One region of the Streptomyces sp. NPDC005485 genome, then DNA from elsewhere that is predicted to be linked to it. Evidence: riboswitches for the same ligand, from Rfam matches in the RefSeq annotation. Region 1 holds a riboswitch; each other region holds the start of a gene.
The links. Region 1 has a riboswitch for cobalamin ahead of ABZS97_RS26695 (cobalamin biosynthesis protein). Riboswitches for the same ligand answer to the same signal wherever they lie in the genome.

Region 1 (3,269 bases):
CCCTGGTCGCCGGTGGCGCGATCGCTCCCGACTCCGACCCGCCGGTCTGGGTCATCCTCTCCGCCGGTCTCGCCATCGCGGCCGGCACCTCCCTGGGCGGCTGGCGCATCATCCGCACGATGGGCAAGGGCCTGACCGACCTCCAGCCGCAGCAGGGCTTCGCCGCCCAGACCAGCGCGGCCACGGTCATCCTGGCCTCCTCGCACATCGGCTTCTCCCTCTCCACCACGCACTCGGTCTCCGGCTCCGTGATGGGCGCGGGCCTGGGCCGCAAGGGAGGCGTGGTCCGCTGGTCCACCGCCACCCGGATGTTCGTCGCCTGGGCGCTGACCCTGCCGGCCGCCGCCCTCGTCGCCGCGCTCGCCGAGTGGGTGACCGGTTTCGGCGACTGGGGCACCGCGCTCGTCGCCGTCTTCCTCGTCGCCTCCTGTGCCGCGATCTGGAAGATCTCCCGCCGCCAGGTGATCGACCACACCAACGTCAACGCCGACACCGACACCGACGAGGAGCCCGCCGGTGTGGTGACCACGGCCATCGCCGCCGTCACCCCTCCCCCGGTCGGCACGGTGACCGACGACCTCACCGCCACCATCCCGTCCCCGGACGCGGAACCCACCCGCCCGGCCACGGTGTAAGGAACGAACAGCATGGACATCGACTGGGCAGCCCTCGGCTCCGTCTTCGGAGTCAGCCTCGTGGTCACCGTGGCCCTCGTCGGCCTCTTCACCCTCGGCATCGTCGGCCTCTCCAAGCAGGAGTCGGCCTCGGCCAAGGGCGATTCGGCCGCGCTCGCGGTCACCGGCGCCTACGCCTGCTTCGCGGCGTGCGCGGCGGCGGTGGCGTACGGGATCTACCTGATCGTCGCCTGACGACCGGACAGAAACACGTAAACCAGGCATCACTTCGGGTGGGGTGCGGGGACGCGACAGCGTCCCGCACCCCACCCGTATGTGGGCCTTCGCACACTCTCCCCTCGCAGGTCAACAGCGAGTTGACGGCTGTTCTCGGCCCGTGGTGGACTGCCGGAGCCATGTACGGCGGCAGAAGAGGAAGCCGGTGTGAATCCGGCGCGGTCCCGCCACTGTCACCGGGGTAGTAACCCCCGGGAGCCAGGAACTCTCACCGCCGGTCTCGTCGAACCAGGGCGTGGACACCCTGAGTGAGGACATATCGCCATGTGCGGCTGCCCGTTGCGGGTCCTGGACAGTACGGTGCCGGACGGTACGACGGTTCCGCCCTCCCTTACGGCGGGCTGACCCCATGCGTGCCGATCGCGTCTTCGCGTACGGCGCCGCCGCCGGCCTCCTCGGTGACCTGATCCTCGGCGATCCGCGCCGCGGGCACCCGGTCGCCGCGTTCGGTCGGGCCGCGGGCGCTGTGGAACGGGTGCTGTGGCGCGACCACCGCGGATGGGGCGCACTGCACACCCTGGTGTGCGCCGGCGGAGCCGTGTCCCTCGCTGCCGCCGCAAGCCGCTGCGCACGAAGCTCCGCCACCGCCTCCCTCGCCCTGACCGCCGCCGCCACCTGGACCGTCGTGGGCGGGACCTCCCTGGGCCGCGAGGCGCGGGCGATCGGCGCGGCCCTCGAAGCCGGGGACGTCGACGCGGCCCGGCAGCGGCTGCCCCACCTGTGCGGGCGCGATCCGCAGGCACTGGACGCGGACGGGATCGCGCGGGCCGTCGTGGAGTCCGTCGCCGAGAACACCTCCGACGCCGTCGTGGGCGCGCTGGTGTGGGGCGCCGTCGCCGGTGTGCCGGGGCTCGTCGGGTTCCGGGCGGTCAACACGCTCGACGCCATGGTCGGGCACAAGTCACCCAGGTACCGACGCTACGGCTGGGCCTCCGCGCGCCTCGACGACATCGCCGGATGGCCGGGGGCGCGGCTGACCGCCGTGCTCGCCACCGTCGCCGGCGGCGACCCGCGGGGCGCCGCCCGGGCCTGGCGCGCGGACGCCGCGAAGCATCCGAGCCCCAACGCCGGTCCGGTGGAGGCCTCGTTCGCGGGCGCGCTCGGGGTGCGCCTGGGCGGCACTCTCTCGTACGGCGGGCGGGTCGAGCACCGGCCCGTGCTGGGCAGCCGGGGACGGCCGGTGCGGACCACGGACATCGAGCGGGCCGTACGGCTGTCGCGCCGGGTGGGCCTGCTCGCCCTCGGCGTGAGCGTCGCCGCACGCGCCCTGACACGACGGGGAGGCACGTCATGAGCGGCGGACTGCTGATCGCGGGAACCACCTCCGACGCGGGCAAGAGCGTGGTGACCGCCGGGATCTGCCGGTGGCTGGTGCGGCAGGGCGTGAAGGTGGCGCCCTTCAAGGCGCAGAACATGTCCCTCAATTCCTTCGTCACGCGCGAGGGCGCCGAGATCGGGCGGGCGCAGGCCATGCAGGCGCAGGCCGCACGCGTCGAGCCGACCGCGCTGATGAACCCCGTACTGCTCAAGCCGGGCAGCGACCGGAGCAGTCAGGTCGTCCTCATGGGCAAGCCGGTGGGCGAGATGACGGCGCGGGGCTATCACGGCGGGCGGCAGCAGGCGCTTCTCGGGACCGTTCTGGACTGTCTCGCCGAGTTGCGGGGCACGTATGACGCGGTGATCTGTGAGGGGGCCGGCAGTCCTGCCGAGATCAATCTGCGGCGGACGGACATCGTGAACATGGGGATCGCGCGCAATGCGCGGCTGCCCGTGCTCGTCGTCGGCGACATCGACCGCGGCGGCGTCTTCGCGTCCTTCTTCGGGACCGTCGCGCTGCTCTCACCCGAGGACCAGCAGTTCGTCGCCGGGTTCCTCGTCAACAAGTTCCGCGGCGACGTCTCGCTGCTGGAGCCGGGCCTCGACATGCTCCGCGGCCTCACCGGGCGCCCCTCGTACGGTGTGCTGCCCTTCCAGCACGGCCTCGGCATCGACGAGGAGGACGGGCTGCGTGTCTCGCTGCGGGGGGCCGTGCGGGAGTCCGTGGTGGCCGCGCCCGTCGGCGAGGACGTGCTGCGCGTCGCCGTCTGCGCCGTCCCGCTGATGTCCAACTTCACGGACGTGGACGCGCTGGCCGCCGAACCGGGCGTCGTCGTGCGGTTCGTGGACCGCGCCGAGGAACTGGCCGACGCCGACCTCGTCGTCGTACCGGGCACCCGCGGGACGGTGAAGGCGCTGGAGTGGCTGCGCGAGCGCGGCCTCGCGGACGCGATCGCGCGACGGGCCGCCGAAGGGCGGCCGGTGCTCGGGATCTGCGGCGGCTTCCAGGTGCTCGGCGAGCACATCGAGGACGAGGTCGAG
Region 2 (3,269 bases), on a different contig from region 1:
GGCGCCACCGGGCGTTGGAGCGGCCCGCCTGCTCGGTCGGGTAGAAGTTGATGTCGACGACCCGGTCGAGGAAGGTGACGGCGGTGCGGACCGTCTCGTCCAGCCGCTCCCAGTCGATGTCGCCGACCGCCGTGTCGACGAACGCGCCCAGGTTCACCGAGCCCAGGTTGCAGACCGCGGTCTCCCCGTCGTCCGTGACCTCCAGGATCTCGGTGCACAGGTTCGAGGAGTGGACGGTGTGGCCCGGCTCCGCCGTCTGGTTGGCGGTGCGGTTGGCGGCGTCCTTGAACGTCATCCAGCCGTTGCCGGTCTGCGCGAGGGTGCGCATCATGCGGCCGTACAGGTCGCGGGCCGGAATGGTCTTCTTGGCGAGCCCGGCCTCCTCCGCCTTGCGGTAGGCGGCGTCGAACGCGTCACCCCACAGGTCCACCAGCTCGGGCACGTCGGCCGGTGAGAACAGCGACCACACGCCGTCCTCGTTCACCCGGCGCATGAACTCGTCCGGGATCCAGTGCGCGAGGTTCAGGTTGTGCGTACGCCGGGCGTCCTCACCGGTGTTGTCGCGCAGCTCCAGGAACTCCTCGATGTCGGAGTGCCAGGTCTCCAGGTAGACCGCGGCCGCGCCCTTGCGCCGGCCGCCCTGGTTCACCGCGGCGACCGAGGCGTCGAGGGTCTTCAGGAACGGGACGATGCCGTTGGAGTGCCCGTTCGTGCCGCGGATCAGCGAACCGCGGGAGCGGATACGGGAGTACGACAGACCGATGCCGCCCGCGTGCTTCGAGAGGCGCGCGACCTGGTGGTAGCGGTCGTAGATGGAGTCCAGCTCGTCCAGCGGGGAGTCGAGGAGGTAGCAGGACGACATCTGCGGGTGCCGCGTACCGGAGTTGAAGAGCGTGGGGGAGGAGGGCAGGTAGTCGAGGCGGCTCATCAGCCGGTAGAGGGCCGCGACTTCGTCCACCGCTCGGGTGGTGTCGTCCTCGGCGAGGCCGGAGGCCACGCGCAGCATGAAGTGCTGGGGCGTCTCGACGACCTTGCGGGTGATCGGGTGCCGCAGCAGATAGCGGCTGTGCAGGGTGCGCAGGCCGAAGTAACCGAAGCGGTCGTCGGCGACGGTGTCGATCAGCGCGTCGAGACGGGCCGTGTGCAGCCGTACGAACTCGGCGGTGCGATCCGCGATCAGACCCTCGCGGTGCCCGACCGCGACCGAGCCGGAGAACGACGTGACACCCTGCGACGCGGCCTCGGCGGCGATGCTGATCGTCAGCAGGCGCGCGGCGAGCCGGGAGTAGGCGGGGTCCTCGGAGATGAGGCCCGCGGCCGCCTCGGTGGCCAGCTCGCGCAGCTCCGCCTCGTCGGCCCGGGCGGAGCGGCCGCGCAGCGCGGCGGCGGCGACCCGGCCGGGGTCGGCGTCGGGGAGGTCGGCGGTGAGGTCGGTCAGGGTCCGCAGCAACGCGGTTCCCGGAGCGTCGGCCTCGGCCCCTGTCACGGTGGTCGCGGTCGCCTCGGTCGCTGAAGCCGGATCGACTGGCGCGATGGTCACGTGGGACTCTCCCTCGCTCGGCACGGGGCCTGGGGCGAGGGCAGCGGGGCGCACGGGCTCGGACAGGCCGGCGCGCGTCCAGCTGGCCCACTCCGCGAGGCCCGGACGTCTTGGCACCCGGACCGGTCGGCCGGGCGCGCTGTCGGCAGGACCTCGGACTGGTCAGGCGCGCATACACGCACAAGTACACCGTTGCGGGACAGTTCCGGATTCGCACCGGATTCCCCTGCGGCGACAGCGAGCACGAGCATACATCTTGTGCCGGGCTGCGGGAGCACCCCCACATGTTGTGTCGCGCTGCTGTCGAAGGGTGCCGGAGCGTCAACTCTTGGGCGGGTGGCGAATGCTGGGGCGCCGTCGCCGCCGGCGCCGGTCCGGGCACGGCAACGGGCCGCCGGATCTCTCCGGCGGCCCGTTCGGGATTCCGTGCCTCTAGTGCGAGGTCCCCGCCGTGGCCGGCGGCAGTTCCACCTGGACCCCGGGGTCGCCCGCGTCAGCCGTGTAGTCCGACGGAGACGTCTCGTCGACGCCGTCCGGGGCCTTCAACGCCCGCAGGACGAAGGTCAGGACCACCGTCACCACCACGTTCAGCACGAAGGCCGTCAGACCGATGTAGCCGATCTCCCCGATGCCGGGGATCTCCTTCGAGCTCCCGCCGAAGTGCGCCTGGGTCGGCGAGGCGACCCCGTACGCGGCGACCGTGCCGTAGACCATGCCGACCGCCCAGCCGGCGAGCAGCGCCCAGCGGTGGAACCAGCGGGTGAACAGACCGCCGACCAGCGCCGGGAAGGTCTGCAGGATCCAGATGCCGCCCAGCAGCTGGAAGTTGATGGCGACCGTCTTGTCCATGGTGAGGACGAAGACCAGCGCGCCGACCTTCACCAGGAGCGAGACCAGCTTGGAGACCTTGGTCTCCTGCTGCGGGGTCGCGTCCGGCTTGATGAAGTCCTTGTAGATGTTGCGGGTGAACAGGTTCGCCGCGGCGATGGACATGATGGCCGCCGGTACGAGCGCGCCGATGCCGATCGCGGCGAACGCCACGCCCGCGAACCAGTCCGGGAACATGTTCTCGAAGAGCTGCGGGATGGCGAGCTGCCCGTTCTGCACCTTCACCCCGGCCGCGATCGCCATGAACCCGAGCAGCGCCAGCAGGCCCAGCATCAGCGAGTACAGCGGCAGGATCGTGGTGTTGCGGCGGATCACGTTGCGGCTGCGCGAGGACAGCGTGGCCGTGATCGAGTGGGGGTACATGAACAGCGCCAGCGCCGAGCCGAGGGCGAGCGTGGCGTAGGTCCACTGCTGCGGCTCGGCCGGGGCGAGCGCGCCGCGCGGCTTCCCGGTCGCCGGGTTGACCTGGGAGAAAGCGTCGCCGGCCTTGGCGAAGATGTCGTCGAAGCCGCCGAGCTTGATCGGGATGTAGATGATCGCGACCACGATGACGAGGTAGATCAGGCCGTCCTTGACGAACGCGATCAGCGCCGGGGCCCGCAGGCCGGACGAGTAGGTGTACGCGGCGAGCACGGCGAACGCGATCAGCAGCGGCAGGTCCTTGACGAACCAGTTGGTGCCCGCGCCACCGCCCACGCCCATGACGTCCAGAACGGCCTGGATGCCGACCAGTTGGAGCGCGATGTACGGCATCGTGGCGAGGATGCCGGTGACGGCGACCGCCAGCGACAGACCCTTCGAGCCGAAGCGTCCGCGCACGAAGTCGGACGTGGTCACGTAC
Region 3 (3,269 bases), on a different contig from region 1:
CCCGACGCCGAGGACGACCACGGCGACCGCGCCCGTCGACGCGCCGGACGACACCCCGAGCACGAACGGATCGGCGAGCGGGTTGCGCAGCAGGGACTGCATCACCGCGCCGCACACGGCGAGGCCCGCGCCGCACACGGCCGCGAGCAGCGTGCGCGGCAGCCGGAGCTGCCACACGATTCCGTTCCGGATCGGCGAGACGTCCGTGCTCCCCCACCCGAGGTGGGCCGCGACGACCGACCAGACGTCGCCGACCCGGATCTGCGCGGGTCCGATGGTGATCGCGACGGCGATGGACGCGCACAGCGCGGCGAGCCCGGCCGCCGTCGACAGCAGTCCCTTGACCGTCACCCCGCGAGCCCGAACCGGCGCAGTCCGGCGGCCACTTGCTCCACGCCCTCCACGGTGCGGATGGTCGGGTTCATGGCCTGGCCGCTGAGCAGGACGTAGCGCTTGTGCCGGACGGCGGACATGTTCTTGGTGACCGGGTCGGACTCCAGGAAGGCGATCTTCCGGGCGGCCGACTCGGCGGTCTGCGACTTGCGCGTGAGGTCGCCGATGACGAGCACGTCGGGGTCGCGGTCGGCGACCGTCTCCCAGTTGATCTGGGGCCACTCCTCGTGCGTAGCGCCGAAGGTGTTCTTCGCGCCGAGTGCGCGGGTGATGATGCCGGGGGCTCCGCAGCAGCCCGCCATGTAGGGCGACTGGGCGTTGGCGAACCAGTACAGGAGGGTGACGTCCGAGGCGTCGATTCCCGAAGTGGCCTTCGTCATGCGCTGCTTGAGCGAGGCGACGAGCCGATCGCCCCGCTTCTGCACCCCGAACACCTTGGCCAGGTCCCGTACTTCGCCGTAGACGGTGTCGATGGTCAGCGGCTGCTTGCGCGAGCCGTCCCCGTCACCGGAGTTGTCCTTGCCCGCGCAGTCGGACGGGGAGACGTAGGTGGGAACGCCGACCTTCTCGAGCTGGTCCCGGGTGGCCACGCCGCCCTTGCCCAGTGTGGAGACGAAGGAGGCGGCGACGAAGTCCGGTTCGGTGTCCAGGACCCGTTCGAAGGAGGGGTTGTTGTCGGCGAGCCGGGGCACCTCGGCGTTCGCCTTCTCCAGGCCCTTCATCACGGGGTCGGTCCAGGTGGCCGTCCCGGCCATCCGGTCGGCGAGCCCGAGCGAGAGCATGATCTCGGTGGTGCCCTGGTTGAGGGAGACGGCGTGGCGCGGCGGGGCCGCGACGCGGACGGTCCGGCCGCAGTTGTCGAGGGTGACGGCGGTCTTCGCCGAAGCGGTACCGGACGAGCCGGAACCGCAACCGGTCAGCAGCAGCGCGCCGGCGATCAGCGGGGCGGCACGGCGGGTCGTACGTGCGGTGGGCACGGGAGTGGGTCCCCAGTCGTCGAGGGCTCAAGCGCGGAGCCCGGTCGTACGGTCTCCCCGGCGGCACTCGACCGGCGGGGGCGCCAGCAGGTCTTCGGACTCGGGGTCACGCGAACGAGGCGCCTTCCCGGACTCTTCGTGGTCCAGTGGCCGATGCCCCGCCCGTCGCCCTCACCGCTGCGCGTCAGCTCCGGATTCGCACCGGATTCCCTGACCCACGTACATGGGTTCGACTGGCCTCGGAAAGTTATCACGGGGCGTGCCGGGAATCGCCTGCCGCCCTGGGCTGTTGCCACCCGCAGAGCCCCTTGCCCGGGGCGAGCCGCAGACGCACCGCAGTCGGAACCGCAGCCGCGGAGACAGAGGAGACACACCATGTACGGCGACCAGGAGACGGTCAGCAGGATCCTCTCGGAGCTCGGCGACACCTGGGCCGTCGTGGGCCTGTCCACCAACCGGGACCGCGCGGCCTACGGCGTCGCCGAGGTGCTGCGCCGGCACGGCAAGCGCGTCGTCCCGGTCCACCCGAAGGCCGAGACGGTCCACGGCGAGCAGGGCTACGCCTCCCTCGCCGACATACCCTTCGAGGTCGACGTCGTCGATGTCTTCGTCAACAGCGACCTGGCCGGCCCGGTGGCCGACGAAGCCGTGGAGATCGGCGCGAACGCCGTCTGGTTCCAGCTGGGGGTCGTCGACGAGCGGGCGTACGAGCGGACGCGCGCCGCGGGGCTGGACATGGTCATGGACCGCTGCCCGGCGATCGAGTACCGCCGACAGGGCATTTAGGGCATCCGAGGGGTGCCTCAACCGGCCGGTACGGAAACGTGGTTGACGGTTCACGAGGCACCCCGGTTTCCTGCTCGGATGCCCACGCTTCGCATCGAGCAGCCGACGGACGAAGCCGGTCTCACGGACTGGCAGTACGTCCACAACACGGTCATCCCGACCCACGTCCTGTCCCTCGACGACGTGCGGGAGCGAACCGGCCGCAACCGCATGGAGGTCGCCCGTCTCGGCGACGTCCTGGTCGGCTGCACGACGGTGCGTCCACCCGACGACGAGACGCCCGCGGCCACGGTGATCGCCCGCGTGCTCGCGCCGCACCGACGGCAGGGGCTCGGCGCGCAGCTGTACGCGCGCGCTCTGGAACAGGCGCGGGAACTGGGCACTGAGGCGATCGAGACGGTGGTCCTGGCCTCGAACGAGGACGGCCTGCGCTTCGCGCTCCGCAATGGATTCGTCGAGGTCGAACGCTATCTGCTGCCGGGCGACACCATCGAGTGGATCAGCCTGCGGCTGGCCTGAGCCTCAGCCCCGGCCGGCCGGCTCCTCGGCGAGGAACCCTTCGACCGCGTCGGAGAAGAAGTCCGGATCGTCGATCCACGGGAAGTGCCCGGCGCCCGGCTGGACGGTCATCCGCGCCACGGGGAACAGCCCCGCGATGTCGGCGGCGACGCGCGGCAGCGGACCGCTGTCCACCTCGCCCGCGAGCAGCAGCGCCCGTCCTTCCCATCCGGCGAGGGCGGCGAGCGCGGTGCGAGTTGCGTCCGGTGTGAAGGCGCCCGAGGACGCGTACAGGCTCGCTGCCTCCTCGTTGCTCTGCTCCGCGTCGGCCGCGGCGTGGGCCCGCGCGGCCTCGTCCCACCGCCCGTAGAAGAAGGGTGCGGCGGTGTCGTAGTCCGCGTCGGAGGCCGTGCCGGCCCAGGTCCTTTCGTAGGCACCCAAGGCCGCCTCGAACCACGGCTCACCCTTGCGCAGGGCGGCCGCTTCGAGGCGGTGCTCCACGGTGAAGTCGACGCCCAGGGCGCGCGCCCGGGCGGTGATCAGCGCCAGACTCCGCACGCGCCGCGGGTAGCGGGCCGTGTAGAGCAGCGCGAGGTCGCCTGCCGCCGAGTGGGC

Region 2: it holds a riboswitch for cobalamin, as region 1 does, so the genes downstream of both, ABZS97_RS31580 (ribonucleoside-diphosphate reductase subunit alpha) here and ABZS97_RS26695 (cobalamin biosynthesis protein) in region 1, are expected to answer to the same signal.
Region 3: it holds a riboswitch for cobalamin, as region 1 does, so the genes downstream of both, ABZS97_RS27095 (ABC transporter substrate-binding protein) here and ABZS97_RS26695 (cobalamin biosynthesis protein) in region 1, are expected to answer to the same signal.

The regions. Positions count from the first base shown of each region.
Region 1 is NZ_JBEXDZ010000089.1:16,486-19,754, reverse strand. It holds gene ABZS97_RS26705 (inorganic phosphate transporter) at 1-635, shown strand, start outside; gene ABZS97_RS26700 (hypothetical protein) at 648-869, shown strand; cobalamin riboswitch at 998-1,140, shown strand; gene ABZS97_RS26695 (cobalamin biosynthesis protein) at 1,261-2,205, shown strand; gene ABZS97_RS26690 (cobyric acid synthase) at 2,202-3,269, shown strand, end outside.
Region 2 is NZ_JBEXDZ010000119.1:20,824-24,092, forward strand. It holds gene ABZS97_RS31580 (ribonucleoside-diphosphate reductase subunit alpha) at 1-1,540, opposite strand, end outside; cobalamin riboswitch at 1,667-1,808, opposite strand; gene mctP (monocarboxylate uptake permease MctP) at 1,973-3,269, opposite strand, start outside.
Region 3 is NZ_JBEXDZ010000091.1:28,312-31,580, forward strand. It holds gene ABZS97_RS27090 (iron chelate uptake ABC transporter family permease subunit) at 1-351, opposite strand, end outside; gene ABZS97_RS27095 (ABC transporter substrate-binding protein) at 348-1,370, opposite strand; cobalamin riboswitch at 1,438-1,623, opposite strand; gene ABZS97_RS27100 (CoA-binding protein) at 1,746-2,156, shown strand; gene ABZS97_RS27105 (GNAT family N-acetyltransferase) at 2,235-2,675, shown strand; gene ABZS97_RS27110 (alpha/beta hydrolase) at 2,679-3,269, opposite strand, start outside.